DNA from 4 places in the Micromonospora sp. NPDC005305 genome. Region 4 is predicted to be linked to each of the others. Evidence: riboswitches for the same ligand, from Rfam matches in the RefSeq annotation. Region 4 holds a riboswitch; each other region holds the start of a gene.
What was found. A riboswitch is a leader RNA that binds a small molecule or an ion and turns the genes downstream of it on or off. The one in region 4 is predicted to bind cyclic di-AMP.
Positions count from the first base shown of each region.

Region 1 (7,068 bases), on a different contig from region 4:
CAGGAAGCCGCGGAAGAGCACCGTGGTGACCAGGATCGCGGCCAAGGTGATCACCGCGATCAGCGGCTGGGCCTTGACGCCGGTGCCGCTGCCGCCGCCGTCCCAGGCCACCGGGGCGAGGTTGAGCCCGATCAGGGCCACGATGGCGCCGGTCACCACCGGCGGCATGAGGGCGTTGATCCAGCGCGCCCCGGCCAGTTGCACCACCACGCCGACCAGCGCCAGCGCGACGCCGGCCACCACGATGCCGCCGAGCGCCGCGCCGATGCCGCCGTCGGTCTTCGCGGCCAGCACCGGGGCGATGAAGGCGAACGACGACCCCAGGTACGAGGGCAGCCGGTTGCCGGTGATCAGCAGGAACAGCAGCGTGCCCAGCCCGGAGAAGAAGAGCGTGGTGGCCGGCGGGAAGCCGGTGATCAGCGGCACCGTGAAGGTGGCGCCGAACATGGCGACCACGTGCTGCACGCCGACCCCGACCGTGCGCGGCCAGGACAGCCGCTCGCCGGGGTGGACCACGTCGCCGGGTGTGACGGAGCGGCCGTCGCCGTGCAGGGTCCAGGGGGACCAGCGGGAGGTGGGGGACGGGGTCATGGCAGCCCTTCGCGTCGTCAGGTGACGGGGGCGTGATCGACCCTGAGAGTTGTTTCTAGCACGGCGCCGGCCCGTGCTCGGGCCCGGCTCGGCGTCAGGCCACCCCGGCGGGGCGGAACTGGACGCTGACCCGGGGGCCGACCGGCCGGGCGGTCTTCGGGACGGCGTGCTCCCAGGTGCGCTGGCAGGACCCGCCCATCACCACCAGGTCGCCGTGGCCGAGCGGGAAACGCAGGCTGGTCCCCCTGCCGCCCCGGGGGCGCAGCAGCAGCGGCCGGGGCGAGCCGAACGAGACGATGGCCACCAGGGTGTCGGTGTGCGCGGAGCGGCCCAGGGTGTCGCCGTGCCAGGCCACGCTGTCCCGGCCGTCCCGGTAGAGGCACATCCCGGCCGTCACGAAGGGCTCGCCCAGCTCGGCCGCGTAGTGCCGGGTGAGCGTGTCGCGCGCAGTGGTGAGCACCGGGTGGGGCAGTTGCCGGCCGGCGGCGTACCAGCAGAGCAGGCGGGGGACGTCGACCTCGGCGTCGTACATGGTGCGGCGTTCGGCCCGCCACGGCACCTCGTGCAGCAGCGTGTCGAGCACCGCGTCGGAGCCGGCCACCCAGCCGGGCAGGTGGTCGACCCAGGCGCCCCGGCTCAGCTCGTGCCGGCGCACCCGGCCGGCGAGCGGGCCCAGGGTGGGACCCTGCGCGGCGAAGTCGAGCATCGAGGGCTGGTACGCGACGTCGGACACGCCGCCGATCCTACCTCGCACTCGAACAGGCGTACGAGGGTTGGTGGCAGCGGTCGGGGTCGCGACCTCGGGCGCCGGGTAGGGTGCCCGGCGTGACGAGTGCCCCGGCCGCCACCCGCGCCACCCGCCTGCCGTCGTTGACCGGGCTGCGGTGGGTCGCCGCCCTGCTGGTCTTCGCCTTCCACGTCGGCACCATGGGGATCATCGCCCAGCCCGACCTGAAGGTCCTGGTGGGCAAGGCGTTCAGCCTCGGTCTCTCCGGGGTGGAGTTCTTCTTCATCCTCAGTGGATTCGTGCTGGTCTGGTCGTACCGGGACGGCGAGCTCCGGCGGACCTTCCTGCGCCGCCGGCTCGCCAAGATCTACCCGAACCACCTGGTGACCTTCGCGGTGGCGCTGGCCGTCGCGTTCTGGTTCGCCGACCCGGTCGCCCCGTGGGCCGCGGTCGGCAACCTCTTCCTGCTGCAGGCCTGGATCCCCCTCGACGGCTACTTCTACAGCGTCAACAACGTGAGCTGGTCGCTCTCCTGTGAGCTGGCCTTCTATCTCTGCCTGCCGCTGGTGCTGCCGTGGCTGCGCCGGGCCCGCACCGGCGCGCTGTGGGCGGTCGTGGTCGCCGTGCCGCTGCTCATCCTGGCCCTCTGGCCCGCGCAGCTCCTGGTGCCCGAGGAGAACCGCTGGTGGTTCACCCAGATCTTCCCGGTCACCCGCTCCTTCGAGTTCTGGCTGGGTGTGGCGGCCGCCGAGCTGCTGCGCCGGGGCCGCTGGCGCGGGCCGAACCTGACCGTGGCCAGCCTGCTCTTCGTCGCCACCTGGGTGGTCGCCGCGCTGTGGATCCGCGCCGAGTACTGGGCGGCCCTGCTCGCGGCCGCCTACCTGCTGGTCATCACCGCGGCGGCGGACGCCGACGTGCGGGGCCGGCCCACGCCGTGGCGGTCCCGCACGATGGTGTGGCTCGGCGAGGTCTCCTTCGCCTTCTACCTGGTCCACGTGCTGGTCATGAGGACCGTGCTGCGACTCACCGGCGACTGGGGCACCGGCCTGGGCGGCTGGTGGGGCCCGCTCGTGGTGCTCGCCTTCCTGCTGCTCAACCTCCTGCTCGCGGCGGCCCTGCACCGCTGGGTGGAGATGCCCATGATGCGCCGCCTCGGCCCGCCACGCCGGGCCCGTCGCGCGCCGGCGCCGCGGATCCCCGCCCCGCGCGCGGCCCCCGACACCCCGACACGGCCCGTCGAGTACGCCGGGCGGCGCGACCCGGGCTGAGCCGGGCGCGCTCCCCTCGGCGCGGCCCGCCCCGGTCCGTCCGCCTCCTGTCCACCCTGGCCGGTGCCTCATCTCCGGTGCGGCGGCGCGACACGCCCGCCGGCGGTGCGATGTGGCGTCATCGGCGGTAGTTTGTACCCGTGCTGCCGATCGCGCTCACCTGTCCCGTGTGGTGGGTGGCGCGCTGGACCGCCCGGACGCTGGCCACCCTGGCCGTGCTCGTCGCCTGCTCGTTCGGCGCGGCGACGCTGCCGCTCGGCGGGGCCGCGACCGCGCCGGTGGCGCCCACCGTGGTGGCCTCCGTCGAGGGCCCGCCCCCACAGGCCGGGGCCGCGGCCGGGCAGCACCTGAGGGCCGCGGTCGACCGGACCATCGCCGGCGCGGCGACGGAGCAGGACCGCACCAGCGGAACCACCGCTACCACTGCCGGACCGGAGTTCACGGGCGGCGTTGCCGCCATCGCCGGTGCCGGGCAGGGCTTCGCGCTCGTCCTGACCGGGCTGGTTCCGGCCACCGTCGGGTCCCGGGCCCCGCCCGTCCGCTGACCCCGCCCGCGGGCCGTCGGCCCGTGCCCGCCGCACGCACCGAACCTCACCCCCGCACCCGCCCCGCAGGCGGCCGGCGGCACCCGCTGCCGCTGCGCCCGCCGCCTTCCGCGGACCGTGCGGACACCTCTCCACCACGTTCTCTCCCGTGAGGCGCCGACCATGCCGCAGACCGTTCTCTACCACTTCCTGACCGAGGTCCCCGAGGCCGCCGCGATCTGGTCGGCCCTGCTCCTGCTCGCCCTGGGCCTGCTCGCCGTGCTGGTCGCCCGCCCGGAGCGGGAGGGCGCCTCCGATCCGGTCCCCGACCCGGCCGCCCAGGAGGCCGCCCGCCGGGCCGACCTGCGCCGCTACGCCGACGAGGTGGCGGTGGCCGCCGCCGGTGCCGGGCAGACCGCCCGGCGGCGCCGGGAGCAGTGGCTCACCGCCCAGGACGAGGCCGAACGGGCCTGGCGGGCGTACGACGAGGCGGAGGGCGCCGCCCGCCGCTTCGCCACGGCCGCCGCCCTGCCCGCGCCGCAGACCCCGCGGACACCGGCCGAGTACGCGGCCCGGGAGCGCTGGCTGCACCACGCCGCGATGACGGCGCACTGGCGCGGTGACCTGAGCGCCCGGCAGCTCGCCGACGTGCTGGCCCACCGCAACGGGTGGGACCCGCGCCGGCACCCGGCCGAGCAGGAGATCGTCCTGGCCCGGGCGGTACGCGAGAGCCGCCGGGCGGTGTGGGCGGCGGCCGCCGAGCGGGAGCGGCGAGCCTGGCGGGACGCCGAGCTGGCCGCCGAGGCGGCGCGAACCCTGTCCGCGGAGGCGTACGCCGCCACCGGGGCCCTCCGGCCCACTCCCGCCGACCGGGCCACCGCGGCGCGGACCCCGGTCCCGGCGCCCTCCGCCGTGCCGTCAGCGGCAGCTCGCGCCACGGCGGCACCCCGCCCGGCCTGACCCCCCAGACCAAACCGGGTCGGCCGAATCGTTATCCGAATTTGGTGAGTCCGGTCACCGGCCTTCCGGAAACGGTCATCGGGGGCACGGGGGGCGATCGATCGCCGCAATTCCGGCTCGGTCGCCACCGGATGTCCGCTTTCCGCCGCGCGGCGCCGCCGTAACTGCTCGTCCCATTGAGCGAAGTGAGTGACCAACTGTTCCGATATCCGTAGTCCTGCACGAGGTTTGCGCAGGTGGGAGCACTTGGCAGGCTGCATACCCACCGGTAGTGTCGGCGCGTCCGGAGCGGTTTCCGATCGCAAGTGGCGACGCCGCGCCGACCCGCCTAATCGTGTTCTCACGAACCGGGGACCCACAGCAACACCGGGGTGAATCCGCGGGCCCACGGCCCGTGGTAGGGCGTACTTCCCGCCCGAATCCGTCAGCTAACCCGGGCGGCGGCCACGGAAGGAGTGCCATTCCTCGTGCTCACCACCCCCCGCTCGTCCCCCCGCCTCCACGGCATCGTGGTGCCGGCGCTCGCCTGACGGCGAGCGGACCCGGCTACCGCCCCAACCGCCCGGCCCCCCGGGCGCTCCCCTTCCGCGGCGACCCGCCCCGCCAGCGCGCGTGAGTTCCTCCGCGCGTCGGGCCGGTGTGCCGCGCACGCTCCCGTGGAGGAACCCGTGAAGCATCACCTGAAGCGTCAGCTGCGGCGTCTCGTGACCGAGCGCCCGTACCAGATCATCGCCGGCTCGGCCGCGGCGCTCGTGCTGGCCGGCGGCGCCGGCACCGCCCTCACCGCGACCGACGAGGACCCGGTCCACCAGGAGAACACCGCCGCGGTCGCCGAGCTGGGCTCGCGGCTCGGTGAGGTCGCCAGCCGGGGCGAGGCCCGGGCCGCCCTCCCGGCGCCGTCCGTCTCGCCGAGCGCGTCGCCGTCGGCCGCGAAGGCCGCGGCCAAGGCCACCACCGACCCGGACACCACCCGGAAGGCGAAGCCGAAGCCGCCGTCGACCAAGGTCCTCGACTACGACTACGAGGCGCAGAACCAGTACTGGAACTGCGGCCCGGCCGCGGTCCGGAACGCGCTCAGCGCGAGCGGCGTCGAGACCACCCAGGAAGCGATGGCCGGCCCGCTCGGCACCACCGAGAGCGGCACCAACTCGGCCGAGGACACCACCCGGGGCCTGAACCAGATGGTCAAGGGCAACCCGTACCGGACCCACATGTTCGGCGGCTCGGCGAGCCCGGCCGAGATGGACCAGCTCCAGGCGGACGTGGTCAAGGCGATCACCGACGGCCGGGGCGTGGTGGTCAACGTGGCCGGCGACGCCACCGACACCGACGGTGGCTGGCACTCCTTCCCGGGCGGCCACTACATCGCGGTGGTCGGCTACAAGAACGGCGGCCGGACCGTCCGGATCGCCGACTCGGCGAACCCGGCGCTGCCCGCGTACTGGGTCAGCACCATCGACCTGGCGAACTGGGCGGCCACGCGCGGCTACTCCGCCTGATCGCACCTCTTCCCGTCGGGCACCGGCTCCACCGAGCCGGTGCCCGACGTCGTCGTGCCGGCTGCTCTCGCGCGTCGTGTCCGTCCGGTGGCACACTGCGCCCTATGGGCGACGCGACGGGTACCCGCCATCTGCTGTTGCTGCACGGCATGGGCGCCACCGGTGAGGTGTGGCTGCCCTGGGCGCCGCTGCTGGAGCGCCACTGGGCGGGGCGCTGGCTCGCCCCGGACCTGGCCGGGCACGGCTGGTCGCCCCCGCTGCCGGAATACTCCTTCGACGCCCTGGCCCGGCGGGTGGTCGAGGGACTGGGCCCGGTGGCCGAGCGGCTGGGCCCCCGCGACCGGCTCGTGCTGCTCGGCCACTCGCTCGGCGGGGTGGTGGCGCTGGCGCTGGCCGCGCGGTCCCGCCGCCTGCCCGTCGACGCGGTGGTCGGGCTCGGCATCAAGGCCGTCTGGTCCCCGACCGATTTGGAGAAGGCCCGCGAGCTGGCCGCCCGCCCGGTGACCTGGTTCGCCACCCGGGACGAGGCGGCCCGCCGCTACCTGCGGGTCTCCGGGCTGGCCGGGCTGTTCGCCCCCGACCACCCCGTGGTGGAGGCGGGGCTGCGCCGCGAGGACGGCCGGTGGCGGCTGGCCATGGACCCGGCCGCCTTCGCGGTGGGGGAACCTCGGCTGCCGGCGCTGCTCGCCGCCGTCGACGTCCCCGTGCTGCTGGCCCGTGGCGAGCAGGACCCGATGGTGACCGACGCGCAGCTCAAGGAACTGGGCGTCCCGGTCGCCACCCTGCCCGGCCTGGGCCACAACGCGCACGTCGAGGACCCGGCGGCGGTGCTCGCCCTGCTCGACGCGTACCTCTGACCGGCGGGTCAGGCGGCGGGGGAGGGGAGCGGCGAGCCCCGCCGCGGGGCGGGTGCGCTCCCGGCCGGCGCGAGCTGCCGGCGGGCGGCGTCGAGGAACACCTCGGCGTACGACTCGGGCGGGAAGTCGCCCAGGTAGCGGGCCCGGGTGGCCCAGCGCGCCGCGGCCTTCGGGTCGGTGTCCAGCAACCCGGTCAGCACGTCGTCCACGTTGGACATGTCCCGGCGCAGCACGTAGCCGGAGCCGGCCAGCGGGAACCGCTCGACGAAGTGCTCCCCGTCGACGCCCATGTCGGTGACCGCGTAGGGCTTGCCCGAGTAGAGCCAGTCCGAGATCACGCCGGAGACGTCCGACACCAGCGCGTCGGCCCGGTTGACGCACTCGGTCAGGGTCAGCTCGCGGCCGGCCGCCGCGCCCCACAGGTGGGCTCGCCCGGTCCTGGCCCGGTCGGCGGCGAGCAGCTCGGTGAGGCGGCCCAGCTGCCGCGCCGAGGCCGGGTTCTGGGTGGTGTACGGGTGGGCCCGCAGGATCACCGTCGCGCCCCGGTCGAGCAGCCGGCGGATCAGCGTCTCGGCCACCGGCAGCGAGCAGTAGTCGGCGTCGGCGTGGTGCCCGGTCCAGGTGGGGGTGTAGAGCACGGTC
Region 1 is NZ_JBEXGL010000008.1:259,566-266,633, reverse strand. Features, by position in the region: gene ABZS80_RS16735 (solute carrier family 23 protein) at 1-591, opposite strand, end outside; gene ABZS80_RS16730 (alpha-ketoglutarate-dependent dioxygenase AlkB) at 686-1,324, opposite strand; gene ABZS80_RS16725 (acyltransferase) at 1,417-2,586, shown strand; gene ABZS80_RS16720 (hypothetical protein) at 2,727-3,131, shown strand; gene ABZS80_RS16715 (hypothetical protein) at 3,294-4,070, shown strand; cyclic di-AMP (ydaO/yuaA leader) riboswitch at 4,386-4,528, shown strand; gene ABZS80_RS16710 (C39 family peptidase) at 4,727-5,569, shown strand; gene ABZS80_RS16705 (alpha/beta fold hydrolase) at 5,674-6,426, shown strand; gene ABZS80_RS16700 (CDP-glycerol glycerophosphotransferase family protein) at 6,435-7,068, opposite strand, start outside.
Region 1: another riboswitch for cyclic di-AMP. It lies ahead of ABZS80_RS16710 (C39 family peptidase); the one in region 4 lies ahead of ABZS80_RS10450 (transglycosylase family protein).

Region 2 (7,068 bases), on a different contig from region 4:
GGTGCGACGGAGGTAGCCACCGGCTTCCAGGTCGGCGACGATCGCCTGGGCGGCCCGCTCGGTGACCCCCACCTCGTCGGCCACGTCCCGCAGCCGGGCGGTGGGGTTGCGGGCGATGGCCAGGAGCACGTGCCCGTGATTGGTGAGGAACGTCCAGTTCCGGCCGCTGCCCCTCGCACCCGGTGTCGTCGCCATGATGGTCATCGTATGGGTCCCGCGTGCTCCGGTCCTGTCGAGGCCGCTGCCGCGGCCGCCGTCAAGGTCCGGCCAACGTATGAAATCCGTATCACGTAAATCTTGACGTACCTTGGGCTGCGTGTGACCGTGGGTGCCGAGGCCGCCACCGTCGCAGGCCGGCTGACCAGGGCGTTTTCGCGCGAGGACGAGGTGAGGACCAGTGCCGACCACTCCCGAGCAGGCGCTCGCCGAGCTCTATGCCGGTAACCACCGGTTCGTCACCGGCGACCCGCGCCATCCCAATCAGGACGCCGGACACCGGGCGGCCGTCGCCGACGGCCAGCACCCGTTCGCCGTGATCGTCGGCTGCTCCGACTCCCGGCTCGCCGCCGAGATCATCTTCGACCGGGGTCTCGGTGATCTCTTCGTGGTCCGCACCGCCGGCCACACCGCCGGCCCCGAGGTGCTCGGCAGCGTCGAGTACGCGGTGACCGTGCTGGGCACCCCGCTCGTGGTGGTGCTCGGCCACGACTCGTGCGGCGCCGTCCAGGCCGCCCGCGAGGCGGTCCGCACCGGCACGTCGCCGTCCGGGCACCTGGGCGCCGTGGTGGACGCCGTCGCGCCCAGCCTGCTCCGGGCCGGCCGGGAGGGCGTCGAGGACCTCGACGGGATCGTCGACATCCACATCGCGCAGACCGTGGAGGCGCTGCTGGCCCGGTCCGCCGTCCTCGCCGACGAGGTGGTCGCCGGGCGGTGCGCGGTGGTCGGCCTGTCGTACCGGCTCAGCGCGGGCGAGGTGCGCAGGGTGGCCCAGGCCCCGGCCGGCACGCCGGCCGCCCAGGTGCCCGCACCGGCCGCGCCCGCGGACCCGGCGCTCGCCAACTGACGGCCGTCGGAAAACGTCGAAGGGGCCGGCCCGCGTGTCGCGGGCCGGCCCCTTTCGGTGTACGTCGTCAGAGCAGCGACATGTGCACGTGGTCGGTGTGGTCCGAGGGCCCGCTGTAGGACTTCCAGCCGGTGGCCGGGAACCAGATCTGCCGGTTCCAGATCACGTAGTAGATGCCCAGCCGGTCCGCGTTGCGGATGAGGAAGGCGGCGACGTTGTTGCCGTACATCCGCTGGTCCTTGGTGCGCCAGGAGGAGAAGCCGCTCTTCTGCAACGACCAGTCGCAGGCCCGGCCCTTCGGGTGCTCGAACGGCCCGCCGTTCCGGTGGCAGCCCACGAAGCGGTTGAAGCCGGCCCGCTTGACCTCCTTGTACGCGTGCAGCGTGCGCGGGGTGACGCAGCCCGAGGTGGTGGGGTCGTTCTCGCTGCACGACTCCGGCTTCCAGTCGCCGTCGGAGGTCCGGCCCGGGCCGACGCGGGCGACCGGCGAGGTGGCCGAGACCAGGCCACCGGTGAAGCCGATCCCACCGACCAGCTTCAGCGCCTTCTCCGTCTCGGCCTTCTCGCGGGCCATCGCGTTCTTCTGCTTCTCCTGCTCGCGCACCTCGACGTCGAGCGCGATCTTGGCCTGCTCGGCGCGGGTCTTCGCGGCGTTGATGGCGCCGAGCTTCTGCGCGTTCAGCAGGTTCAGCTCGTCGAGGGCGGCCGCCCGCCGGACGAACGAGTCGGGCGTGTTGCTCTCCATCAGCATGGCCATGGCGCCCATCCGGCCGGTCCGGTAGGACTGGGCCGCGATCTGGGCCACCTGCGGGCTCAGCGCGTCGAGCTCGCTCTGTGCCGCCTTCACCTCGAGGGCGAGCTGGAGTTGGCGCTTGCGCGACGTGTCCAGCTTCGACTTGGCCTGGAGGTAGGCCCGGTTGGCGGTGTCGATGGCCTCGGTGATGAGGGGGTCGTCGTCTTCGTCGGAGTGCCCCGAGGGGGTGGGGGTGCTCGGAGCGGCCGTCGCCGGGGTCGGCCCCACCAGCACGGTGAGCGCGGCCAGCGCAGCCACCACGGGGGTCAGCCAGCGGCGCAGGGGTGCCGTCACAGTGTTCCCTTCCGTCGGCCGCCGACCGGGTTAGCTGACGGGTTCGGGACGGAAGTGGCCCCTACCGCTCGCGCGGATTCACCCCATGTACCTGGTTCCCCGGCTCGCCCGCGGGCGATTGGGCGGCGGCACCGCTGGCGCCGGTGCGCGCCTTCGGCGGTGACCGGCAGCGAGGTTACCCGAGAGTCCTCCCCGGGTTCTACGTCCGGAAGCCGACCAATAGCGAGAATTCGTCCTCGCCCAGCGTGACCAGGATCGCGTTTGACATCTGTCATCACGCTGCGGAGTGTCACCATGCGGCCTCCGTGCTCCTGTCACCGCCGGACCACCCACCGGAGCGCCGGTCCGGCGCCCCACCGAGGGCCTCCAGCGCCTCGTCCCGCGCGACCGGCGGCCGTGGCGCGGGCGGGTCGGCCGGGCCCGCGGTGGTCCCGCGCCGCCCGGCGGTGGTGACCACCGCGGCCAGTCCGGTGGTCAGCGGTACGGCGGCGATCAGGCCGAGCGTGGCCACCGCGCTGCGGACGATCTCCTGGGCCAGGAACTCGCTGGTGAGGATCTGGCTCACCGGCCGGGAGTCGGCGACGAGCAGGAGCAGCAGCGGCAGCGAGGCGCCCGCGTACGCCAGCACGATGGTGTTGACCGTGGAGGCGATGTGCGCCCGGCCCACCCGGGTGGCGGCCCGGTAGAGCTGGCGTCGGGAGAGCGCCGGGTTGGCGTGGGCCAGCTCGGTGACCGTGGCGGCCTGGGTGACGGTGACGTCGTCCAGCACGCCGAGCGAGCCGATGACGATGCCGGCCAGCAGCAGGCCGTGCAGGTCCACGTCGCGCTGGAACATCGACAGGGTGGTCGCGTCCTCGCTGCCGAAGCCGGTCAGGTGGGTGGCGGCGGTGGCCAGGGTGCCGAGCACGCCGGTCAGCACCAGGCTGCCGAGCGTGCCGAGCACGGCCACCGAGGTCTGCGCGGTGATCCCGTGGGTCAGGTAGAGCACCACGAACATGATCAGCGCGGCGCCGACGATCGCCACCAGCAGCGGCGGCTGGCCCGCGCCGATCCCGGGCAGCACGAACCCGAGCAGGATGGCGAAGCTCGCGACCAGCCCGCCGAGCGCGGCCAGCCCGCGCCAGCGGCCGAACGCCACGATCGCCACGGCGAACAGCACCGCCAACCACGCCAGCGGGGTGCCGCGCCGGTGCTCGGCGATGTCGTAGGTCTTCACGGCCGGATCGGCCGGGTCGGTCAGCTCGACCAGGATCACCTTGTCGCCGACCTCGACCCGGGGCGCCCCGGGGCCGGCGGGCACCGGCGTCTCGACCTGCCGGCCGGCGTTCGGGCCCTGCTCGGCGGCGACGGTCACCGTCCCGCACGGGCCGGCGGACCCGCCGGGGCCACCCTCCGGTGCCTCCGGGGTCGGCGGGCAGGGCTCGGTCACCACCCGGGTCACCGTGCCGTGGTAGCGGGGCAGCGCGGGCGCGTCCGTCGGTTCCCGGTCCTGCCGGGGCCAGAGCACCAGCGCCGCGACGACGGTGATCAGGAAGAGCGGCACCACCGTCGCGACCAGGATCCGCCGGACCCGCGGCGGGGCGGGCGGAGCGGGACGGGTGTGGTCGGCGCCCATGGCGTTTCTCCCAACGGTTCGCAACGGGACACGTGGCACGCGGCCGGCGGGTTCACCCGGCCCGGTCAGCCCCGCTTCATGAGGCGGCCCACGGCGGCCATCATCTCGGTGGCCATCTCGTCGGCGCGGCCCTCGGCGGCGCCGTCGTGCATGCAGTGCCGGGCGTGCCCGTCGAGCAGGCCGAGGCCGACCTTGTCCAGCGCGGCCTGGATGGCGGAGATCTGGGTCAGCACGTCGATGCAGTAGCGGTCGTCCTCGACCATCTTCTCGATGCCGCGGACCTGGCCCTCGATACGGCGGAGCCGCGCGAGGAGCTGGTCCTTGCTGGCGGTGTAGCCCCGGGTCGGGGTCGTCGGTGCGGTCATGACGTCGAGGATAGCGTACCCCTCGGGGGTATGGTACGGTCCTCCCGTGGCCGATACCCACACCGGGTAACGGTAACGACAGCGGCGGAAGGGAAGAAGCGCGATGGTCACCACCACGTACCAGGTGCAGGGCATGACCTGCGGGCACTGCGTCAACTCGGTCAGCACCGAGGTGAGCGCGCTGCCGGGCGTCACCGACGTCCAGGTCGACCTGGCCTCCGGCCGGGTCACCGTCACCAGTCAGAGCCCGTTGGACACGGACACCGTCCGCGCCGCCGTCGACGAGGCCGGTTACGACCTCGCCGGGGCGTGACGGGTCCGCCGACCCGAAGGAACCGAGGTGCCCCGATGAACACGGCGACGAAGCTGAGCGGCTTCGCCCTCGGGCTCGCGGCGGTGTTCGGCACGGCGTACGGGGTCGGCCACCTGGCCGGCCCCGTCACCCCCGCCGCCGAGACCCGCCACGACGCCACCGACGCCGGCCACGACCCCGGCGGAACCGACCACGGTGACGGGGGCCACGCGGCCACCGCCACCGCCCACCTGCCCGGCGGGCTGCTCGTCTCCGACCGCGGCTACACGCTTCAGCCGGTGACCGCCCCCGCGGGCGAGTTCGCCTTCCGGATCACCGGCCCGGACGGCCGGCCGGTCACCCGCTACGACGTGGCGCACGACAAGCGCATGCACCTGATCGTCGCCCGCCGCGACCTCTCCGGCTTCCGGCACGTCCACCCGGAACTGGCCGCCGACGGCACCTGGCGGGTCGCCTCGCCGCTCGCCGGGCCCGGCGTCTGGCGGGCGTTCGCCGACTTCACCCCGACCGGCGGCGAGCCGCTCACCCTCGGGGTCGACGTCACCGTCCCGGGCGCGCTGGAGCACCGGCCGCTGCCGGCGCCGGTGACCAGCACCACGGTCGACGGCTACACCGTCACCCTCACCGGGGCCCCGCAGCCCGGCCGGACCAGCCGGCTCACCCTGACCGTCAGCCGGGACGGCCGGCCCGTCACCGACCTCCAGCCCTACCTCGGGGCCTACGGGCACCTGGTGGCACTGCGCCAGGGCGACCTGGCGTACCTGCACGTGCACCCGGAGGGCGCGCCCGGCGACGGGCGGACCCCGGCCGGGCCGGCGGTCACCTTCGCCGCCGAGGTGCCCTCCTCCGGCGCGTACCGTCTCTACCTGGACTTCCGGCACGGCGACGCGGTGCACACCGCGGAGTTCACCGTGCTGGCCGGGGACCAGGCCACGCCGGCGCCCGCCGCGCCGGCCCCCACGACCGCACCGACCCCGGACGCCGACCACGGCGCCCCGGGGCACGGGCACAGCTGACCGGAGGTGACGAGATGACATCCGCCCGGTCCCTGCCGGTCGCGCCGAACCTGATCGAGCTGGCGATCGGCGGCATGACCTGCGCCTCCTGCGCCGCCCGGATCGAGAAGAAGCTCAACCGGATGGACGGCGTCGAGGCCACGGTCAACTACGCCACCGAGAAGGCCACCGTCCGGTACGCCGACGAGGTCACCCCGGCCGACCTGATCGCCACCGTGGAGAAGACCGGCTACACGGCCGTCGTCCCGCCACCGCCCGCGCAGGCCGCCGAGGCGACCGCCGGGCCGGTGGACGAGCTGCGCGGGCTGCGTACCCGGTTGTGGGTGTCGGTCGTGCTGACCGTGCCGGTGATCGTGCTGGCCATGGTGCCGGCCTGGCAGTTCGACTACTGGCAGTGGCTGTCGCTGACCCTGGCCGCCCCCGTCGTGGTCTACGGCGGCCTGCCGTTCCACCGGGCCGCGTGGATCAACCTGCGGCACGGCGCGGCGACCATGGACACGCTGGTCTCGCTCGGCACCCTCGCCGCGTTCGGCTGGTCGCTCTGGGCGCTCTTCCTCGGCGACGCCGGCATGCCCGGGATGACCCACCCGTTCCGCTTCGACATCACCCGCACCGACGGGGCCGGCAACATCTACCTGGAGGCGGCGGCCGGGGTGACCGTGTTCATCCTCGCCGGCCGCTACTTCGAGGCCCGGTCCAAGCGCACCGCGGGCGCCGCCCTGCGCGCCCTGCTGGAGCTGGGCGCCAAGGACGTCGCGGTGCTGCGCGGCGGGCAGGAGACCCGGATCCCGGTGGACCAGCTCGCGGTCGGCGACCGGTTCGTGGTCCGCCCGGGTGAGAAGGTCGCCACGGACGGCGTGGTCGCCGAGGGGACGTCGGCGGTCGACGCCAGCATGCTCACCGGCGAGTCCGTGCCGGTCGAGGTCGCGCCGGGCGACGCCGTGGTGGGCGCCACCGTCAACGCCGGCGGCCGGCTGGTCGTCCGGGCCACCCGGGTCGGCGGCGACACCCAGCTCGCGCAGATGGCGAGGCTCGTGGAGCAGGCGCAGACCGGCAAGGCGGCCGTGCAGCGGCTCGCCGACCGGATCTCCGGTGTCTTCGTGCCGATCGTGATCGCCCTGGCCGCCGGCACGCTGGGCTGGTGGCTCGGCACCGGGGGCGGCACGACCGCCGCCTTCACCGCCGCCGTGGCGGTGCTGATCATCGCCTGCCCCTGCGCGCTGGGGCTCGCCACACCGACCGCGTTGCTGGTCGGCACCGGGCGGGGCGCCCAGCTCGGCATCCTGATCAAGGGGCCGGAGGTGCTGGAGTCCACCCGCCAGGTCGACACCGTCGTGCTGGACAAGACCGGCACCGTCACCACCGGGAAGATGACGCTTGTCGACGTGCTGCCCGCCGGGGGCGAGGACGCGGCCGACCTGCTCCGGCTCGCCGGCGCGCTGGAGGGGGCCTCCGAGCACCCGATCGCCCGCGCCGTCGCCGACGGGGCTGCCGAGGCGGGCCCGCTGCCCGCGGTGACCGGCTTCGCCAACGCCGAGGGCCTCGGCGTGACCGGCACGGTCGACGGCCGGGAGGTGGTGGTCGGGCGGCTCCGGCTGCTGCGCGAGCG
Region 2 is NZ_JBEXGL010000010.1:108,788-115,855, forward strand. Features, by position in the region: gene ABZS80_RS18780 (MarR family winged helix-turn-helix transcriptional regulator) at 1-204, opposite strand, end outside; gene ABZS80_RS18785 (carbonic anhydrase) at 398-1,063, shown strand; gene ABZS80_RS18790 (hypothetical protein) at 1,131-2,150, opposite strand; cyclic di-AMP (ydaO/yuaA leader) riboswitch at 2,154-2,285, opposite strand; gene ABZS80_RS18795 (YibE/F family protein) at 2,440-3,765, opposite strand; gene ABZS80_RS18800 (metal-sensitive transcriptional regulator) at 3,831-4,130, opposite strand; gene ABZS80_RS18805 (heavy-metal-associated domain-containing protein) at 4,234-4,443, shown strand; gene ABZS80_RS18810 (hypothetical protein) at 4,479-5,459, shown strand; gene ABZS80_RS18815 (heavy metal translocating P-type ATPase) at 5,474-7,068, shown strand, end outside.
Region 2: another riboswitch for cyclic di-AMP. It lies ahead of ABZS80_RS18790 (hypothetical protein); the one in region 4 lies ahead of ABZS80_RS10450 (transglycosylase family protein).

Region 3 (7,068 bases), on a different contig from region 4:
CACCGGACGAACCACGCGAACGCGCCGGGGGCGGGTGCCACCCGGGCGTGCGCCCGCCCGCTACCCTGGGTCGGCGGATCGGCCGGGCCCACCCGGCCGATCGACCGGTGGGGACCCCGCGCCGCGGGGAAAATAGGAGCCCGAAGGTCCGGATTGGGATGCCCAGGTGTGCCCAGTACGCGAATTGCTCATCCCGAGGGGTGGCGACCGAGGCCGTCGGAGGAATACTCTCGGTCGCGGCCCGCGTACTGATGAGGCGCCCGTACGGGCGAGTGGAGGTGCTCGCGTGAGCCTGTCGATCGTGAAGTCGGTGCTGCCGGGTGGTGTGGTCCAGATCGCCCCGCGAGGGGAGATCGACGTCGACACCGCGTACGAGGTGCGGGAAGCGATCGCCGAGGTGCTCGCCAAGGGCCGCCCCTCCCGGATCGAGCTCAACATGCGGCTCGTCACCTTCATCGACTCGGTCGGCATCAGCGCCATGGTCGCCGGCTTCCAGACCTGCGAGGTCAGCGGCGTGAAGCTGGTGGTCACCGAGCCGAGCCGATTCGTGCACCGGCAGCTCTGGGTGACCGGCCTGCTCGGCCTCTTCGGCGCGCCCGAGCCCTGGTTCGCCGACAGCACCCCCCAGGTGCTCCCCGGCGCCTGATCGCCCACCTCCCGCTGATCCACTCCAGCTCGCCGACCTGCCCCCGGGCCGGCGACTTTTGACCCGTTGCCAGCCCGGCTCCGGTACGGGACGATCGTGCGGACCCACGACGGCGAGGGGGTGCCGCTTGCTCAGCAGCGACAGCTTCAGCTACACCGTGCAGGCCCGGTGCACGAGGGCCCACGCGGTGGCCCTGCTCGGCGACCTGAGCCGGCAGGGCGAGCTGCATCCGCTGATCGTCCGGGTCCGCCAGCTGCCGGCCCGCCCGGGGGCGCTGGCCAGCTACGCGATCACCGACCGGCTGGCGCTCGGCCCGCTGCACTTCCCGGTCACCTACCAGGCGGACGTGCTGGTCGCCAACGAGGACGAGGTCGTGACCGTGGCCCGGCAGCAGCCGGCCACCACGGTGCGCAACCACACCCGGCTGCGCGACGAGCCCGACGGGGTGGTGCGGATCGACGTGGAGATCACCCTCTCCGCACCGGCGCCGCTGTTCGGCTACGCCTTCCGGCAGGCCCGGGCGGCCCACCTGGGCCTGGCCAGCCGGCTCGGCGCCACCCTGGAGGGGCAGCTGCCCTGACCCGGCCGCGCCGCCGGCGGGCGACCGGGCTCAGCCACGCCGCCGAGCTGGCTCGGCCATGCCGCCGCGGCGGCGGCCCGGCTCAGCCACGCCGCCCCGTGGCCACCGGTCGGCGGGCCGCCGGCCGGGCCGGCCGCAGGCGCCCCCACGGCTTGTAGGTGGACAGCACCGTCACGACGAGCAGCAGCGTGCTGGAGGCGGTCGGCGCGACCACCAGGTCGACCCGCAGGTGGTCGTCGGCCGCCCCGGCCAGCTCACCGAGGTGCCGGACCCGCGGGGTGAGCAGGAGCAGCACCAGCGTGAGCACCACGGTGGTGACGGCGAACTTCACCAGCACCCAGCGCCAGCGCAGCAGCCCCCACGGGGTGAGCAGCGCGCTGGCGAGCCCGACCAGCCAGACGAGCACGCTCAGCGGGGCGAACAGCCAGGTGACCAGCAGCGCGGCGGCCGGGTAGACCACCTCGGGGTCGGCCCCGCGCAGCCCGGCCACGCCGAGGGCCAGCAGCACCAGGTCGGCGCCGAGCCACCCCAGCGAGGTGACCAGGTGCAGGGTGAGCAGGGCCTTGCGTCCGGCGGGGGAGAGTCGAGTCATGCCACCGATGCTCGGCCGTCGCGGGCGTCGCGTCGTGGGCCGCGCGGCGACACCCGGCGTACGTCGTGGGGCGTAGGCCGGGTGCCGCCGGGGCGCGGATCAGTACACCGAGCGGATCAGTACACCGACAGGTGCACGTGGTTGGTGTGGTCGCTGGACGGGTCGCCGTTGCCCCCGCTGTACGACTTCCAGCCGCTGCTGGGCAGCCAGATCCTCTTGAACCAGATCACGTAGAGCACGGCGAGCGCGTCGGCGTTGCGGATGAAGTAGGCGGCCAGGTTGTTGCCGTACGTCTTGTCGCCGCCGGTGGCCACGCCGCCGAAGCCGCCCTTCTGCGCGGCGAAGTCGCAGGCCCGCCCCTTCGGGTGCTCGCCCGAGCCGCTGGGCCGGTGGCAGGAGACGTAGCGGGTGAAGCCGGCCGCCTTGGCCTGCTGGAGCGCGTGCAGGGTACGCGGGGTGATGCAGCCGTCGGCGGGGGTCGGGTCGTTGACGCTGCACGACTCCGACGGCCAGGAGCCGTCGGCGTTGCGCTTTGCCGGCTTGGCGTTGGCCGAGGAGGTGCCCTGCACGCTGCCGCCGCCGGTGCTGCCGGACGCGCGGTTGTTCGCCACCTCCAGGGCGCGTTCGGCCTGCTGCTTGCGCTTGGCCATCACGGCGACCTGCTTGCGCTGCTCTTGGATCTCACCGGTGAGCGCGGCCTGGGTGCGGGTCGCCTCGTCCCGGGTGTCGATGAGGTCGCGGAGGGCGCGGTCCTCGTGCGCGGCCACCTGCTCCAGCGCCGCCGCGCGGTCCATGAAGCCCTCGGGGCTGGTGCTGCCGAGCAGCGCCGCGGCCGTGCCCAGCCGCCCGGACCGGTACGCGACCCCGGCGATCTCGCCGACCTTGGCGTCCCGGACGGTCAACTCGTCGTTGACCGTCTTGAGCTGGGCGGTGAGCTGCTGTTGCCGGGTCACCGAGCGGTTCAGTGCGGTGCGTGCGTCCAGCCAGCCCTTGCTGGCCGCGTCGAGCTGGGCGCGCAGTGCCGGGGTGCCGCCCTCGTCGTCGCCGGGTGCGGCGGCGGCGAGCAGGCCGGCGGGGGAAGTCGCCGGAGCCGCGGAGGCCGGGGAGACCGGCGCGGTCACGACGCCGAGGGTGAGCGTCGCGACGAGCAGGGCCGCCAACCGGGCGGCCGTCCGTCGTACAGGTGCCACTGGGGGCATTCACGTGTCCTTCCGTCAACCGCCGACCGGGTTAGCTGACGGGTTCGGGACGGAAGATCCCTACCGCTGACGCGGATGCACCCCACGAACGTGGTTCCCCGGCTCGCCCGTGCGGGCGATTAGGCGCTGGCCACCGCGGGCGCCGGCGGGCGCCGCCCGGCGGGGGCCGCGATCGAGCCTACCGGCGCTGTGCCGGGCCGGCTCCGCTGGTGGGGGCCGGTGTCCCGGACAAAACCGGCACAGGTGCACAATAGCCACTTGGATTTAAGATTGTCCTAATTACCACTCGACCGCGCCGCACGCCCCGGGGGACGCTCCGGGTTCGATCTGCAACGTGGCGTGATCGATCGAGAAGTCCTCGTGCAGCGCGGCCCGGGCGGCCGTCAGCACCTCGCCGACCTCGGCGCCGGGCGTCATGGTGAGGTGCGCCGAGGCCACCTCCATGCCCGAGGTGAGCGTCCAGACGTGCAGGTCGTGCACCTCGGCGACGCCGGGCACCGCGGCCAGCCGGTCATGCACCGCGGTCACCTGGAGGTGCTCCGGGGCGGCCTGCACGAGGATCCGGACCGCGGCCCGACCGAGCCGCCAGGTGCGCGGCAGGATGAACAGCCCGATCGCCACGGCGACCAGCGGGTCGGCCCACCACCAGTCGGTGACCGCGATGACCAGGGCCGCGCCGATCACGCCGAGGGAGCCGAGCAGGTCGCCCAGCACCTCCAGGTAGGCCCCGCGCAGGTTGATGCTCTCCTCGGCGCCGGCGCGCAGCAGCGCGAAGGCGGCGATGTTGGCGAGCAGGCCGAGCACCGCCACGGCGAGCATCGGCCCGGCCAGCACCTCCGGCGGCTCGCCGAACCGGCGTACCGCCTCGACCAGGACGTAGACGGCCACGGCGCCGAGCAGCACCGCGTTGGCCAGCGCGGCCAGCACCTCCAGCCGGTAGAGGCCGAAGGTGCGCTGCGGGTCGGTGTCGGCGTGCCGGGTGGCGGTGATCGCGGCGAGCGCCATGCCGATGCCGAGGACGTCGGTGAACATGTGCCCGGCGTCGGAGAGCAGGGCCAGCGAGCCGGTGGCGAAGGCGGCCACCGCCTCGACCACCATCAGGGCGGTGAGCAGCGCGAACGCGCCCCAGAGCCGACCACGGTGACGCTGCGCCGCGTTGGCCACCGCGCCGCTGTGGTCATGACCTGCGCCCACGCCCACACCCTCTCGTCCACCGCCCCGGCCGGGCTCAATCTATGCTCACATCGCTATATGTGCAAGTGACAGCCGGGTGCGGCGCCGCCGTCACCCGACCGGGTCGAGTGTGGTGAGCCGCTGGGTGGCCCGGGAGAGCGCCACGTAGAGCGTGCGGACGCCCGACCCCGGATCGGCCCGGATCTCGCTCGGCGCGACCAGCACCACCCCGTCGTACTCCATGCCCTTGGCCTGGAGGCTGGTCACCACCTGGAGCCGGCCGCCCAGGTCGCCCAGCCAGCCGGCCACCTCGTCCCGGCGCGGCACCGGCGTGATCACGCCCACCGTGCCCTCGACCTCCGCCAGCAGCGCGCGCGCCGCGGCCGCGGTGGCGGCGGGCAGGTCGGCGGCCGGCACCGTCCGCTCGACGGGCGCCACCCCGGTCGAACGGACCGCGGTGGGCAGGGCGAGGTCCGGGTGTACGCGGCGGATCTCCGCGGCCGCCACGGCGAAGATCTCCGCCGAGTTGCGGTAGTTGGTGGTCAGCTCGTACCGGTGCCGGCGGCGCCGGCCCAGCGCCTGGTCGCGGGCCCGGGCCAGCTCCTGCGGGTCGCCGGTCCAGGCGGTCTGCGCCGGGTCGCCCACCACGGTCCAGGAGGCCAGCCGGCCGCGCCGGCCGACCATCCGCCACTGCATCGGCGAGACGTCCTGCGACTCGTCGACCACCACGTGGGCGTAGTCGCGGTAGTCCTCCGGGCGCTCCCGGGCCGCGGCCCGGGCGGCCCGCTGCCGGTCGGCGGCCGTGCTCAGCTCGCGGACGCCGCCGGCCAGCAGGAACGGGTCCCGCTTCGGCCTCGCCCGCTGCACCGGTCGGCCGAGCAGCGCGTCCAGCTCGTCCAGCAGCGCCACGTCGGCGATCGTCGGCCCCTCGCCGTCCAGGCTCCGGTACGCCCCGGTCAGCAGCCGGATCTCGGCGCCGGACAGGATGCCGCCGGCGTACCGGCGCAGCCGCTCCGGGCGGGCCAGCCAGCCCAGCACGTGGCGCGGGTGCAGCCGCGGCCACCAGGCCTTGAGGAACTCCCGGAACTCCGGCCGCTCGATGATCTCGTCCTCGAACGCGGGCTGCTCCGGCAGCCGGCCGATGGGCAGCTTGCGGGCCTGCGCCCAGAGCGCGGCGAGGACCGCGTCGAAGGCCGACCGGCGCACCTCGTTGCGGCGCGCGCCGCGGGACAGCGTCCGGTCCCGGACGGCGTCCAGCTCGGCCCGCTCCAGCCGGAGCAGCTCACCCCGGTAGAGCAGGCGCAGCTCGCCGGGGGAGTCGGGCACCGCGTCCCGGACCGCCCGCTCCAGCACCCGCCGCATCCGCAGCGACCCCTTCACGGCGGCCACCTCGGGCGGGTCGGTCCGGGTCGCCGACACGCCGGGGAAGAGGGAACCCAGCGAGTGCAGGGTGGCCGTCTCCTCGCCGAGCGAGGGGAGCACCGAGGCGATGTACTGGACGAACACGCTCGACGGGCCGACCACCAGGATGCCGCCGCCGGCGTACCGGGCGCGGTCGGAATAGAGCAGGTACGCGGCCCGGTGCAGGGCCACCGCCGTCTTGCCGGTGCCCGGGCCGCCGAAGACGATCGTGACCCCGCTGCCCGGGGAGCGGATCGCCTCGTCCTGCTCCCGCTGGATGGTGGCCACGATGTCCCGCATGCCGTGGCCGGTGGCCCGGGACAGGGTCGCCAGCAGCGCGCCGTCACCGACCACCGCCATCTCCGGCGGCGCCGACTCCGGGTCCAGCAGGTCGTCCTCGATCCGGGTGACCTGCTCCGCGGACGACTGGATCGTGCGCCGCCGCACCACACCCTGCGGCTCGGCGGGGGTCGCCTGGTAGAACGCGGCGGCGGCCGGGGCCCGCCAGTCCACCACCAGCGTCTCCGCGTTCTCCCCGCGCACGCCGAGCCGCCCCACGTGCAGCACCTGCCCGGTCCGCAGGTCCAGCCGGCCGAAGACCAGCCCCTCGTGCTCGGCGTCCAGCACGTGCCGGCGCTGCGCGGCGTGGAAGACCATGGCGTCCCGCTCGACCAGCGCGCCGAAGTTGCCGACCCGGGCCAGCCGGTAGCCCTCCCGCTCGGCGTCGGCGGCCGACCGACGCAGTTCGGTCAGCCGGGCGTACACCCGGTCGAGATGCCGTTGTTCGACGGCGATCTCCCGTTCCAGGGTGGTCTGGTCGCTCAACGCGGGGGCTCCTGTGGTCAGACGGCGCGGCTGAATGAGGGTACGGGCCGCCGACCCGGCCCGTGTCGGGGCCATGCCGCTGCCCACCGCCGCCCGTCCGGGTTGCCCGTTATCCGGGCCTTCCCACCCGCTGCCCGGGCGTGCCCGCGTCCGTCCCCGCGAGGACCTGGTGCAGCACCCCGGCGACGGCGGCGGTCACCTCGTCGGGGCGTTCCATCATCAGCATGTGGCCGGCGCCCGGGCAGACGGTCAGCTCGGTGGTGGGCAGCGCCGCGGCGATCGACTCGGCGCACGGCGGCGGGGTGAGCCGGTCCCGGTCGCCGACCAGCGCGGCGGCCGGCAGCCGGCCGAGCGCCGCGAGGGTGTCCAGCCGGTGCTGGGCCCCGATCGAGGCGCGGAACCCGCCGATCGAGCGCAGCGAGGCGTGCGCCACCGCCGAGGTGACCAGCCGGATGTCGGCGGGGTCGCAGCGGTCGCCGAAGAGCATCCAGCGGATGCTGGGGCGGAGCGCGCGCAGCAGCGCGTGCGGCGGGCGCCAGGCGCCGCAGCGGGCCAGCACCCCGGCGCCGGTGGTCTCGGCGAGCCGGATCAGCCGGGCGATGCGGGGGGACAGCCCGTAGGCGGTATGGGTGTGCCCCTCGGCGGTGGTCGA
Region 3 is NZ_JBEXGL010000012.1:65,826-72,893, forward strand. Features, by position in the region: gene ABZS80_RS20850 (STAS domain-containing protein) at 287-646, shown strand; gene ABZS80_RS20855 (SRPBCC family protein) at 774-1,226, shown strand; gene ABZS80_RS20860 (hypothetical protein) at 1,309-1,818, opposite strand; gene ABZS80_RS20865 (hypothetical protein) at 1,935-3,017, opposite strand; cyclic di-AMP (ydaO/yuaA leader) riboswitch at 3,022-3,153, opposite strand; gene ABZS80_RS20870 (cation diffusion facilitator family transporter) at 3,297-4,211, opposite strand; gene ABZS80_RS20875 (AAA family ATPase) at 4,302-6,416, opposite strand; gene ABZS80_RS20880 (alpha/beta hydrolase) at 6,526-7,068, opposite strand, start outside.
Region 3: another riboswitch for cyclic di-AMP. It lies ahead of ABZS80_RS20865 (hypothetical protein); the one in region 4 lies ahead of ABZS80_RS10450 (transglycosylase family protein).

Region 4 (7,068 bases):
AGGAGACCGGCTGCGTCGACGCGCTGTTCGCCGCGCAGACCGAGCACAAGATGCTCGCGCAGTGGCTGGGCCGCAACGGCGCCGACGGCAACGGCGGCTACTGGCCGATCCGGGTGGGCCTGAACGACCAGAACGCCTACTACGACGGCAGCCAGGTCCAGATCGGCAAGAACACCGCGGGTCAGTGGATCGGCTCGCTCGACGTGGTGGCCCACGAGATCGGCCACGGCATCGACGACCACACCCCGGGCGGCATCTCCGGCGGCGGCACCCAGGAGTTCGTCGCCGACACCTTCGGCGCGGCCACCGAGTGGTTCGCCAACGAGCCGTCCAGCTACGACGCTCCCGACTTCCTGGTCGGCGAGAAGGTCAACCTGGTGGGCAGCGGCCCGATCCGCAACATGTACAACCCGTCGGCGCTGGGCGACCCGAACTGCTACTCCAGCAGCATCCCGGGCACCGAGGTGCACGCCGCGGCGGGCCCCGGCAACCACTGGTTCTACCTGCTGGCCAACGGCAGCAGCCCGACCAACGGCCAGCCGGCCAGCTCCACCTGCAACGGCAGCAGCGTCACGGGCCTGGGCATCCAGAAGGCCATGAAGATCATGTACAACGCGATGCTGCTGAAGACCTCGTCCTCGTCGTACCTGAAGTACCGGGTCTGGACGCTGCAGGCCGCGAAGAACCTCTACCCGACCAGCTGCACCGAGTTCAACGCGGTCAAGGCCGCCTGGACCGCGATCAGCGTGCCGGCACAGACCGGTGAGGCGACCTGCACCGGCACGCCGACGCCGACCCCGACCACCACGACCACCCCGCCGTCGGGCAGCTGCACCGGCCAGAAGCTGGCCAACCCCGGCTTCGAGTCGGGCAACGTGAGCTGGAGCGCCAGCTCCGGCGTCATCACGAACGACACCGCCCAGGCCGCGCACGGCGGCTCGTACAAGGCCTGGCTCGACGGCTACGGCTCGACGCACACCGACACGGTCACCCAGTCGGTGTCCATCCCGGCCGGCTGCCGGGCGACGCTGAGCTTCTGGCTGCACATCGACAGCGCGGAGTCCACCACGACCACCGCCTACGACAAGCTGACCGTGAAGGCGGGCAGCACCACGCTGGCCACCTACTCCAACCTCAACAAGGCCACCGGCTACGTGCAGCGGTCCTTCGACGTCTCGTCGCTGGCCGGCACCACCGCCACCATCTCGTTCACCGGCGTGGAGGACAGCTCCCTGCAGACCTCCTTCGTCGTCGACGACACCTCGCTCACCCTGAGCTGAGAGCACACCGGAGCGGCCGGTCGTCGTCCTCCCGACGGCCGGCCGCTTCGCCGTCTGCGCCGCGGGTCGCGGCCGGTGCGGATTCCCGCCCGCGGTCAGGCCGGGCGGGCCGCGCGTGAACCGGCGGCGCCGTCGCGCCGGATCCGGGCCGCGACGCCCTCCATGGCCCGGCTGAACCGTTCCATGTCCCGCGCGGACTGCTCGGGCAGGCCGCCGAGCCGCGCGGCGAGGGCGTCCACGTCCGCCCGGGCCGAGGCGCTGACCCGCGCGTCCAGCTCGGTGAGCGCGGCGTTCACGGCCACCACGAGGTGCCCGCACAGGGTCTCCAGGGGCTCCCCGGCCAGCTCCGGGTCGACGGTGAGGGACTCCAGCCGGCCACCCTGGACGGCGACGGCGCGGACCCGGCCGCCGGCCGCACCGCCCTCGGCGCGGAGCAGCTGGGCCGGCGCGCCGTCGGCGTGCTCGACGGCCCGGGACCGCATCGCGGACAGCGCCTGTTGCGTCCTGGTCAGCAGCTCGTCGAGGCTCGCGGCCGCGGAGAACGAGTCGTTGGTCATATCCGCGCTTTCTTCACGTCTTTCCGAGCACCGTGACGATAGCAACCGGCCCCGACGTGGAACGCCCGGCCGGGAGTACCGGCCGGGCGTTCGTGGTGCCGTGGACCGGCCCGTCGTGGGCGGGTCCGGTGGGGCTCAGCGCAGGCGCAGCCTCTGGCCCGGGAAGATCAGGCCCGGGTTGTCGCCGACCACACCCCGGTTGCGCTCGTAGAGGGCGTGCCACCCGCCGGCGACGCCCTTGGCGGCGGCGATCCCGGAGAGGGTGTCCCCGGGCCGGACCACGTAGCTGCCGGCGCCGCCGGCGCTCGGCCCGGTGCGCCTCTCGGTGCGGACGGCGGGCCGGTCGTTCCGCGACCACCGCTCCGAGGTGGCCTTCTTCGTGGCCTTCTTCGTGGCCTTCTTCGCGGGCTTCTTCGTGGCCTTCCTCGAGCCCGAGTCGGTGGCCGAGTACCTCTTGGTCGAGCCACCCTTCTTGCCGCAGACCGGCCAGGCGCCGATGCCCTGTCCGTCGAGGACCTTCTCGGCGACGGCGATCTGCTCGCCGCGGCTGGCCAGATCGGCCCGGCTGGCGTACTTCTGACCGCCGTAGCCTTTCCAGGTGCTCCGGGAGAACTGGAGTCCCCCGTAGTAGCCGTTGCCGGTGTTGATGTGCCAGTTGCCGCCGGACTCGCACTGGGCGACGGCGTCCCAGTTGACGCCTGCGGCGCTGGCCGGGGCGGCCGGGCCGAAGAGGGCGGCGGCGCCGGTGGCGGCGCCGACGACGAGCGCTCCGACGGCGGTGCGGCGCCGCGCGACCCGTCGATGACGGGCGACGTGTTCAGTTGCCATGTGGGTGTCCTCCACGCCGACGAGGTGAGCTGTCGGGTTCGGGCCGAGGAGCCCGGCCGCCGGAGGCGGCTTCACCCCGAGGTGTCCGTGCACCGAGGAACATGTGGGTCCCCCGCTCCCGCCCGAGGTCCAGGTACCACCGTGCCGGCGGCGGGATTAGGCGTTACCGGCCCGTGGTGTCCGCGATCGCGAACGGAGTCGACGTTAGGAATGGTTTGTGACGAACGCCCACTTCTGTGAAGTTCTTCACCCGGCTGAGGGACGACCTCGTCTTCCGGCCCACGCCGCCGCCGAATCTGCCGCAGCGACCGCCATGGGCGCATTTTCCCAGGTCACAGCGGTGTTCGCGGGGCACCGGCCGAAGAGGACGACCGACCGGAGCCGGGTCCACCGTGGCGAGTGGCCACGGCGCGCGTCGCGGGCCCCCGGGCGGCGGGTTCCCGGCCCGCCGGGCAACGCGGGAGGCTACCGTGGGCAGGTTCGCGCAAGATCGGCACGAGGCGGCGAGGCATGAGCGACCACGGACACGAGCTGGCCTTCGGCGGCTTCCTCACCCCGAGCGCCGGGCACCCCGAGCAGGTGGTGGCGCGAGCCAAGCTCTGCGAGCAGGTCGGCCTGGACCTGGTGACCTTCCAGGACCACCCCTACCAGCCCGGCTTCCTGGACACCTGGACGCTGATGTCCTTCGTGGCCGCGGCCACCAGTCGCATCACCCTCGCGGGCAACGTGCTCAACCTGCCGCTGCGCCAACCGGTGGTGCTGGCCCGCAGCGTGGCCAGCCTGGACCTGCTCACCGGCGGCCGGGTCGAGCTGGGGCTAGGCGCCGGCGCCTTCTGGGAGGCCATCGAGGCGGTCGGCGGCCGCCGGCTCTCCCCGGGCGCGGCCGTGGACGCCCTCGACGAGGCCATCCGGGTGATCCGCGAGGTCTGGGACACCGACCGGCGCGGCATGGTCCGGGTCGACGGCGAGCACTACCGGGTGGTCGGGGCGAAACGCGGGCCGGCCCCGGCCCACCCGGTACGGGTCTGGGTCGGCGCGTACAAGCCGCGGATGCTGCGGCTGGTCGGCCGCCTGGCGGACGGCTGGCTGCCGTCCCTCGCGTACCTGCCCAAGGGGCCGGCCGACCTGCCGGCGCTGAACGCGCTGATCGACGAGGCCGCCACGGAGGCCGGGCGGGAGCCGGGCGCGGTGCGCCGGCTGCTCAACGTCACCGGCACCTTCGCCCGGTCCTCCGGCGGCTTCCTGGACGGCCCGCCGGAGCAGTGGGTGGAGGAGCTGGCCGGGCTCGCCCTGGACCACGGCGTCGCCACGTTCATCCTCGGCAGCGACGAGCCGCGCGCCGTCCAGCTCTTCGCCCAGGAGGTGGCGCCCGCGGTCCGCGAGCTGGTCGCCGCCGAACGCACCACACCGGGCAGCCGCGCCCACGCCGTCGAGGAGCAGCAGGCCGCCGTCGCGGCCGGCGGGTCGACCGCGCTCGCGGTCACCCCCACCCCCGACCCGGGGGTACGCCTGAGCGCACGCCGGCCGTGGGACGAGTCCACCCGGCCGGCCGCGCCGCCCGCACCGGCCGGGCACGTCTACTCGCCGCACGGGCAGGCCGCCGGGCAGCACCTGGTGGACGTGCACGACCACCTGCGTCAGGAGCTTGCCCAGGTGCGTGACCTGCTGGAACAGGTCAAGCGCGGCGCGGTCGCCCCGGGCGCCGCCCGGGCCGTGCTCAACGAGATGACCATGCGGCAGAACAACTGGACGCTGGGCGCCTACTGCGCGGCGTACTGCACCGTGGTGACCCAGCACCACGGCCTGGAGGACAACTCGATCTTTCCGCACCTGCGCCGGGCCGACGCGGGGCTGGCGGCGGTGCTGGACCGCCTCGAGGAGGAGCACGAGGTCATCCACGGGGTGGTGGAGAGCGTGGACCGGGCGCTCGTGGACCTGATCCGCGAGCCGGGCGACTTCACCGAGCTCCAGGCGGCCGTGGACCTGCTCACCGACACCCTGCTGTCGCACCTGTCGTACGAGGAGCGGGAGATCGTCGAGCCCCTCGCCCGGCACGGCTTCTACGCCGGCCAGCTCTGAGGGCGGCTTATTCCCGGGTCCGGCGTGAGATAGCTGGCTTTGGTTTCCCTAAGTCAGCCGGGTAGCGTCGGCCCCATGACGGACTTCCTCGCGCGGCGCGACTCCTGGTCCACCGCCAACTGCTCGATCGCCGGCGCGCTCGACGTGGTCGGCAACCGCACCACGCTGCTCCTGCTGCGCGAGGCGTCGTTCGGCACCCGGCGCTTCGACGAGTTCGCCCGCCGGGTCGGTGTCAGCGAGCCGGTGGCCGCCGCCCGGCTGAAGCAGCTCGTCGCCGACGGGCTGCTCGACCGGCGGCCCTACCGGGAGCCCGGCCAGCGCACCCGCGACGAGTACGTGCTCACCGACAAGGGGCGCGACCTGTTGCCCGTGCTCGCCGCCCTGCGCGAGTGGGGCGACACGTACGCCGTCGACGAGCCCTCGGTCCGGCTGGCCCACCACGACTGCGGCGCGGCGGTGCACGTGGCGCTGCGCTGCGCGGCCGGCCACGACGTGCCGGCCGACGAGGTGGACCTGCTGCCCGGTCCCGGCCTGCTGCCGTCCTGACCACCCACCCCTCGCCACTCTCAGGAGCACCCATGAAGATCGCTGGAAGCACCGCCCTGGTCACCGGGGCCAACCGGGGCTTCGGCCGGCACCTGGCCGCCGAGCTGCTGGCCCGCGGCGCCACCGTCTACGCCGGCGCCCGCAACCCGGAGACCGTCGACCTGCCGGGCGCCACCCCGGTGCGGCTCGACATCACCGACCCGGCCTCGGTGGCCGCCGCCGCCGAGCTGGCCGGCGACGTCACCCTGCTGGTCAACAACGCCGGGGTGAGCACCGGGGCCGACCTGCTCGACGGCGACCTGGCGGAGATCCGCCTGGAGCTGGAGACCCACTACCTCGGCACGCTGTCCGTGGTGCGGGCCTTCGCGCCGAGAATCGCGGCCAACGGCGGCGGGACCGTCCTGAACATCCTCTCCGCCCTGTCCTGGATCACGTTCCCGGGCGTGGGCGCCTACGGCGCGGCCAAGGCCGCCGAGTGGTCGATGACCAACGCGCTGCGCGCGCAGCTCGCCGACCGGGGCGTGCGCGTGGCCGGCCTGCACGTCGGCTACATGGACACCGACATGACCGCGCGGGTGACCGCGCCGAAGTCCGACCCGGCCCAGATCGCCCGGCTGGCCGTCGACGGGATCGAGGCCGACCGGTACGAGATCATCGCCGACGAGACCTCCCGCCAGGTCCTCGCCGGCCTCTCCGGCGGCGTCGCCGCCCTCTACCCCGCCCTGCCCTGAAGGAAGGGCCCCTTGTTAACGCCTGGCGTTAACAAGGGGCCCTTCCTTACACACAGCGGCCTAGAGGTTCCGGGCGAGGCGGTCGGCGAGGATGCGGGTGAACCGGGCCGGGTCGGCCAGTTCCCCGCCCTCGGCGAGCAGCGCCATGCCGTACAGCAGCTCGGCGGTCTCGGTCAGCGCCGTGCCGTCGCCGCCCTGCTCGTGCGCCTTGCGCAGCCCGGTGACGAGGGCGTGGGTCGGGTTGAGCTCCAGGATGCGCTTGACCCGGGGCACCTCCTGGCCCATGGCCCGGTACATCTTCTCCAGCGTGGGCGTCATGTCGTGCGCGTCGCCGACCACGCAGGCCGGGGAGGTGGTGAGCCGGGTGGAGAGCCGGACCTCCTTCACGCTGTCGGCGAGCGCGCCGCTCATCCAGGTGAGCAGGTCGGCGTACTCCTGCCGTTCGGCCTCGGCCTTCTCCCTCTCCTCGTCGGTCTCCAGGTCGACCTGGCCCTTGGCGACCGAGCGCAGCGTCTTCCCGTCGTACGCGCCGACCCGCTCGACCCACACCTCGTCGACCGGGTCGGTGAGGATCAGCACCTCGTAGCCCCTGGCGCGGAACGCCTCCAGGTGTGGGGAGTTCTCGATGGTGGCCCGGTTCTCGCCGGTGGCGTAGTAGATCTCGGTCTGGCCGTCCTTCATCCGCTCGACGTAGTCGCGCAGCGTGGTCAGCTCGGCCGGGTCGTGGGTGCTGGCGGCGCGGACCAGGTCCAGCAGGGCGTCGGTGTTGTCCGGGTCCTCCAGCAGGCCCTCCTTGACCACCGCGCCGAACTCGCCCCAGAAGGTGCGGTACGCCTCGGCGGAGAGGTCCTTGAGCGTGGCGAGGACCTTCTTGACCAGGCGGCGGCGCACGGCGCGGATCTGCCGGTCCTGCTGGAGGATCTCCCGGGAGATGTTCAGCGACAGGTCGTGCGCGTCCACCACGCCCTTGACGAAGCGCAGGTAGTTGGGCATCAGCGCGTCGCAGTCGTCCATGATGAACACGCGCTTGACGTAGAGCTGCACGCC
Region 4 is NZ_JBEXGL010000005.1:39,287-46,354, reverse strand. Features, by position in the region: gene ABZS80_RS10460 (M4 family metallopeptidase) at 1-1,280, shown strand, start outside; gene ABZS80_RS10455 (YbaB/EbfC family nucleoid-associated protein) at 1,376-1,837, opposite strand; gene ABZS80_RS10450 (transglycosylase family protein) at 1,973-2,665, opposite strand; cyclic di-AMP (ydaO/yuaA leader) riboswitch at 2,665-2,838, opposite strand; gene ABZS80_RS10445 (LLM class flavin-dependent oxidoreductase) at 3,176-4,744, shown strand; gene ABZS80_RS10440 (helix-turn-helix domain-containing protein) at 4,820-5,290, shown strand; gene ABZS80_RS10435 (SDR family oxidoreductase) at 5,323-6,021, shown strand; gene htpG (molecular chaperone HtpG) at 6,082-7,068, opposite strand, start outside.